2 regions of the Streptomyces sp. NPDC048637 genome follow, and region 2 is predicted to be linked to the other one. Evidence: riboswitches for the same ligand, from Rfam matches in the RefSeq annotation. Region 2 holds a riboswitch; the other holds the start of a gene.

Region 1 (3,240 bases), on a different contig from region 2:
GCTGGAAGTTGTGCGGATTGCGGATGCCCAGCCCGGAGCCGATCGGCGAGCCCAGCGGCAGGATCGCGGCGCAGCCCACGTCCTCCAGCTTGCGGGCCAGCACCGGATCGTCGTTCGTGTAGGGCAGCACGGTGAAACCGTCGTCCACCAGGGTCTCGGCGGCGTCGAGCAGTTCGATCGGGTCGGGCAGCAGGGTGCGCTCGTCGGCGACGACCTCCAGCTTGATCCAGTCCGTGCCGAGCGCTTCCCGGGCGAGCCGGGCGGTGAGCACCGCTTCACCCGCGGTGAAGCAGCCCGCGGTGTTCGGCAGTACCCGGATGCTGTGGCGTTCCAGTACGGACAGCACCGAGCCCTGCACGGTCGGATCCAGCCGCCGCATGGCGACCGTTGTCACCTCCGTACCGGAGGCGAGCAGCGCCCGCTCCAGGACGTCGAGGCTGGGCGCACCACCGGTCCCCATGATCAGACGGGAGTCGAAGGTGGTGCCGGCAAGAGTGAGCGGATCGTCGGCCATGTCTGCGGATCAGCCTCCCTGGACTGCGGTGAGTACCTCGACGCGGTCGCCGTCGCCGAGTGGGGTGGTGGGCCACTGGGTGCGCGGCACCACGATTTCGTTGACCGCCGCGGCCACCCCGGCGGGTGCCTGGGACAGCGTCGCGACGATCTGGTCGAGGGTGAGTCCGCCGGGGATCGCACGGGCCTCGCCGTTGACGGACACGGACACGGTGGACGCGCTCATGCGCCGGCCTCGCTTCGTTGGGCGGGTGTGCCGTGGCCACCCGCGTACCTCTTCACCGTTCGGTCACTGCGCTCGCTCATACGGGCTGCTCCTCGGGGGCACGGGTGCGCTCCGGTCCCGGGGTGGCGGGGGAGAAGCGCACGGGGGAGAAGGGGCGGGCCTCTTCGGGGAGGCTCCCGGTGGCCAGCACTTCGGCCATCGCGTCACCGGTGACCGGCGCCAGCAGGACACCGTTGCGGAAGTGGCCGGTGGCCAGATGGAGGCCGGGCAGCTCGGTCGGCCCGAGCAGCGGCGCGTTGTCGGGGGCGGTGGGGCGCAGCCCGGCGCAGGTCTCGACCAGCGGCAGCTCGGTGATGCCGGGGACCAGCTCGTGGGCGTCCCGCAGCAGCTCGTAGACCCCGCCCGCGGTCACCGTGGTGTCCCAGCCCAGCTCCTCGCTGGTGGCGCCGACGACCAGTTCGCCGTTCTCCCGCGGCACCAGGTAGAGGGGCCCGCCGCGGACGACGGCCCGTACGGTGCGCGACAGGAAGGCGGGGCTGCCGGCCGGCACGTCCGGCAGCCGCAGCCGCAGCACCTGGCCCTTGACCGGCCGCACCGGCGGCAGCACCTCGTCGGGGACGCCGGCGAGACGGCCGCTCTGGCTGCCCGCGGCCAGCACGACCTGACCCGCCGACAGCCGTGTGCCGTCGGCGAGTTCGGCGCCCGTGGCGCGCCCGCCGCTGACCGTCAGCCGCGCGGCCGGGCTCCGGTGGAACGCCACTCCGGCGCGCTCACAGGCGGCCAGCAGGGCGCTCACCAGCCGCCGCGGATCGACCTGATGGTCGCCGTCCACCCGCAGCCCGCCGCGCACCCCGGGGGCCAGCATCGGCTCCAGACGGCGGCACTCGCGCCCCGTGAGCCACTGCGAGTCCAGCCCCGAGCGGGTCTGCAGCGCATGCAGCTCGCGCAGATGGGCGCGGTCGTCGGCGTCCAGCGCGACGGCCAGGGTGCCGCACCGCCGGTAGCCGATCCGCTGCCCGGCGGCCTCCTCCAGCTCTTCCGTGAAACGGGGGTAGCGCTGTGCCGAGGCGAGATTGAGGCCCAGCAGGGTCTGCTCGCCGTAGTGGAGCTCGGTGACCGCGGCCAGCATCCCGGCGGCGACCCGGGCCGCGCCGCCGCCGGGCGCGGGGTCGGCCAGCGCGACGGTCAGCCCGCGGCCGGCCGCCCGCCAGGCGGTGACCAGGCCGATGATGCCGCCGCCGAGGACGAGTACATCGGGACCCGGCGCGGCCGCTCCCGACGGTGTGGCGGATGAATGCATGGGCTTCCAGCCCCTCCCTTCGCCGGCATGACCCGGATCAGGTTCGTACGGTCGGAGGCCGGCCAGCCTCCCTCTCAGCCCGGTCCGCCCGGGCTCCCGCGAGTGCGTGTATCCATCACCCTAATACGGGGCTGCGACGCGCCGTAAGGCCACGCTCCGCGGCTACCCGGGGCCCGCACCCCGGGACGGCCGATCGTGACGGTGTGTCAGAGATCTCCTTGCGTGCTGCTGCGAGCGGCGTCACGGACCGTCCTAGAGTGATCGGGTGAGCGAGCAGAGCAAGTCCTCCCAGGCCCCTGACCGCACGCCGCGCGTCGTGATCGTCGGCGCGGGAATCGCGGGAGTGCAGACCGCGGTCGCCCTGCGCGAACAGGGCTGGCGCGGCGCGATCACGCTCCTCGGCGACGAGCCCCACCAGCCCTACGACCGGCCGCCGCTGTCCAAGGCGGTCCTGCTGGGCAAGGCCGAAGGCTCCACCTTCGACGTCGACTTCGCCGCGCTCGGCATCGAGCTCCATCTCGGCCGCCCGGTCACCGCCCTGCTGCCGGACGCCCATGTCGTCGAGACGGCCGGCGGACCGGTCTCCTACGACTACGCGGTCATCGCCACCGGTGCCGACCCGATCGTGCTGCCCGGCAGTGAGGGCCTGCCCGGCGTTCACCTGCTGCGCACCCTGGACGACGCCGAACGGCTGCGGCCGGTGCTCGCCGCCCAGCACGAGATCGTGGTCGTCGGGGCCGGCTGGATCGGCGCCGAGTTCGCGACCGCGGCACGCGAGGCGGGCTGCGCGGTCACCGTCGTCGAGGCCGCCGACCGCCCGCTGGCCGGTGCGCTGCCCGCCGAGGTCGCCGCCCATATGACCGGCTGGTACACGGACGCCGGTGCCGAGCTGCGCACCGGTGCCCGGGTGGCGTCCGTCACCGCGGGCGCGGTCACCCTCGCGGACGGCACGACCCTGCCGGCCGACGCGGTGGTCATCGGGATCGGCGCCCGGCCCGCGACCGCCTGGCTGGCCGGCTCGGGCGTCGAGGTCGCACCGCAGGACGGCTCCGTCCTCGCCGACGACCAGCTGCGCACCTCCGTGGCCGACGTCTACGCGGTGGGCGACTGCGCCTCCTTCCCATCGGCCCGCTACGGCACCCGCCTGCTGATCCACCACTGGGACAACGCCCTCCAGGGCCCCCGTACGGTCGCCGAGAAC
Region 2 (3,240 bases):
CTCGGGTGCGGTATCGCCGGCCGCGGCGCTGAACCATTCGGCCGCCGCCGCGCGTCCGTACGCCAACAGGCTCTGCCTGATCCGCGCGCTCTCGGCCGTGCCGAACACCTCGCTGCCCATGGCCAGCTGCGTCACCATCGCGCCCTCGGTGCGCGTCGTCTGGTCTGCCGTGTTCACCTGACCCCAGAGCGCGAGGACGATGAAGCCGATGAGGAATCCGTAGACGACCGCGACCACGGGGAAGAGGAACTGCGCGATCTCGTTCTGCTCGCCCCGCTTGAGGCGGGGGATGCGGTGCCGGACCGTCGCCTGGACGGCCGCTGTCCCGCCGGCGATCACGACGACGAGGCCTGCCAACAGCAACCAGGAAGGGAGGTTGGTCACGATCCAACGGGTCACGGCCACTGTTCCACGCTCCTGACGTACCCCACACCAGCCACCACGGCGCGGTGGCCAACGAAGGCACCGGGCTGCGGACACGCCTGCTGCGTCCCTTCGGTGAGCGAGTGCCGCCCTTCGGCGCGCGATTGCCCCTGCTTGGGTGCGCGATGACCCCTGCTTCGGTGCGCGATGACCGCGCATGATCGGCACCCACCGGGCGCGGGACACTGCCGCACCTGGGCCCCCGTAAACGATCTGCCACACTGGACGGACCATGCCTGCACCCGGAGAACTCACTTTCGTAGCGCCGCGCGGGGCCAAGAAGCCTCCGCGGCACCTTGCCGATCTCAGCCCCGTCGAGCGTCGCGAGGCGGTGGCGGCGATCGGAGAGAAGCCGTTTCGCGCCAAGCAGCTGTCGCAGCACTACTTCGCCCGTTATGCGCACGACCCGGCGCAGTGGACCGACATCCCGGCCGCGGCGCGCGAGAAGCTGGCGAGCGAGCTGCTGCCGGATCTGATGAAGGTCATGCGGCACATCTCGTGCGACGACGACACCACACGCAAGACGCTGTGGAAGCTGCATGACGGGACGCTCGTCGAGTCGGTGCTGATGCGCTACCCGGACCGGGTCACCATGTGCATCTCCTCGCAGGCCGGCTGCGGGATGAACTGCCCGTTCTGTGCCACCGGCCAGGCAGGACTGGACCGTAACCTCTCCACCGCCGAGATCGTGCACCAGATCGTCGACGGGATGCGTGCGCTGCGCGACGGTGAGGTGCCCGGCGGACCGGCGCGGCTGTCCAACATCGTCTTCATGGGGATGGGGGAGCCGCTCGCCAACTACAAGCGGGTGGTCGGCGCGATCCGGCGGCTGACGGATCCCGAGCCGGACGGGCTGGGGCTGTCCCAGCGGGGTATCACCGTCTCCACGGTCGGCCTGGTCCCGGCGATGCTGCGGTTCGCCGACGAAGGCTTCAAGTGCCGGCTGGCCGTGTCGCTGCACGCCCCGGACGACGAGCTGCGCGACACGCTGGTGCCCGTCAACACGCGCTGGAAGGTGCGGGAGGTGCTGGACGCGGCGTGGGAGTACGCCGAGAAGTCCGGCCGCCGGATCTCCATCGAGTACGCGCTGATCCGGGACATCAACGACCAGGCATGGCGCGGTGATCTGCTGGGCCGGCTGCTGAAGGGCAAGCGGGTCCATGTGAACCTGATTCCGCTGAACCCGACGCCCGGCTCGAAGTGGACCGCGTCGCGTCCCGAGGACGAGCGGGCGTTCGTCCAGGCCATCGAGGCGCACGGGGTGCCGGTGACGGTCCGCGACACCCGCGGCCAGGAGATCGACGGTGCCTGCGGGCAGCTCGCGGCCTCGGAACGCTGACCGCCCGCTGGTACCGTGTGGTCGAACAAATGCATATTCCGACAGGGGAGCGCCACAGCGCTGAGAGTGCGGAAGCGCCGTAGTCCTACGGTGCCCGCAGACCCTTGAACCTCGCCCGGGTCATTCCGGGTAGGAAGTTCGGTCGTCACTCATGCTGTTGCGCCCTGCCCGAAGTCCGCTCCGTACGTCCTGGGACGTCGGGAACGGCGGACATCGGGCAGGGCCGCGTCTCTTCCTGGCCAGCCAGGAGGAACTCAGTGAGCACCACCAGCAGGATCACCGCGACGGCGGTCGTCGCCGCGGTCGGTATGGCCGCCCTCGCCGGGTGCGGCAGCTCGGGCGGCGGGAGTGCGGACGCCAAAACCGTCACGCTGGTCAGCCATGACTCGTTCCGCGTCTCCAAGTCCGTGCTGGCCGCCTTCGAGAAAAAGAGCGGCTACAAGGTCACGATGCTCAAGGGCGGGGACGCCGGCAAGGCCGTGAACCAGGCGATCCTGTCCAAGGGCAACCCCCAGGGCGATGTCTTCTTCGGGATCGACAACACCCTGCTCTCGCGCGGTCTGGACGAGGGCCTCTTCAGCCCGTATCAGGCCAAGGGGCTGCAGAGCGTCCCGGCGGGGCTGCAGCTCGACAAGGGCGAGCACCGGGTCACCCCGCTCGACTACGGCGACATCTGCGTCAACTACGACCGCGGCTACTTCGACCGGCACAAGATCGCGCCGCCGAAGACCTTCGACGATCTGCTCAAGCCCCGGTACAAGGGGCTGCTCGTCACGGAGAACGCCGCCACCTCCTCCCCGGGACTCGCCTTCCAGCTCGGCACCATCGCCAAGTACGGCGAAAAGGGCTGGCCGGACTACTGGAAGAAGCTCAAGGCCAATGGCGTCGAGGTCGTCGACGGCTGGGACCAGGCCTACTACGACCGGTTCTCCGGCTCCGCGGCCGGCAAGGGCAAGGGCGACAAGCCGCTGGTGGTCTCCTACGCCTCCAGCCCGCCCGCCGAGGTGCTCGGCAAGAAGCCCGCGCCCAAGGAGGCACCGACCGGTGTCGCGACCGGCACCTGCTTCCGGCAGATCGAGTTCGGCGGTCTGCTCAAGGGCGCGAAGAACGAGAAGGGCGGCAAGGCGCTGCTGGACTTCCTGCTGAGCAAGGAGTTCCAGGAGGACGTACCGCTGCAGATGTTCGTCAACCCGGCCCGCAAGGATGCCGAGGTGCCGGAGCTGTTCACCAAGTACGGCACGACGATCGACAAGCCGGCGACACTGGCCCCCGAGACGATCACCAAGAACCGCGAACAGTGGATCAAGCAGTGGTCCTCACTCGTTCTGAAGTAGCGCCTGCGGACGTCACGGGCGCCCGGCGCGGCAGGCCCGCGCGGGGGACGGCGGTGCGGCTCGGCCTGATGGCGGTGCCGCTCGCCTTCTTCGCGCTGTTCTTCGCCTATCCCGTGGTGGCGATCGTCGGACGGGGGCTCAAGG

What was found. Region 2 has a riboswitch for thiamine pyrophosphate ahead of AB0C46_RS23820 (thiamine ABC transporter substrate-binding protein). Riboswitches for the same ligand answer to the same signal wherever they lie in the genome.
Region 1: linked by a shared signal. The riboswitch ahead of thiO (glycine oxidase ThiO) and the one ahead of AB0C46_RS23820 (thiamine ABC transporter substrate-binding protein) in region 2 are both predicted to bind thiamine pyrophosphate.

What each region holds. Positions count from the first base shown of each region.
Region 1 covers NZ_JBEZHQ010000045.1:393-3,632, forward strand. The annotation lists gene AB0C46_RS35145 (thiazole synthase) at 1-514, opposite strand, end outside; gene thiS (sulfur carrier protein ThiS) at 524-739, opposite strand; gene thiO (glycine oxidase ThiO) at 816-2,039, opposite strand; TPP riboswitch at 2,037-2,149, opposite strand; gene AB0C46_RS35160 (FAD-dependent oxidoreductase) at 2,305-3,240, shown strand, end outside.
Region 2 covers NZ_JBEZHQ010000020.1:40,024-43,263, reverse strand. The annotation lists gene AB0C46_RS23830 (hypothetical protein) at 1-405, opposite strand, end outside; gene rlmN (23S rRNA (adenine(2503)-C(2))-methyltransferase RlmN) at 656-1,762, shown strand; TPP riboswitch at 1,796-1,916, shown strand; gene AB0C46_RS23820 (thiamine ABC transporter substrate-binding protein) at 2,020-3,096, shown strand; gene AB0C46_RS23815 (iron ABC transporter permease) at 3,165-3,240, shown strand, end outside.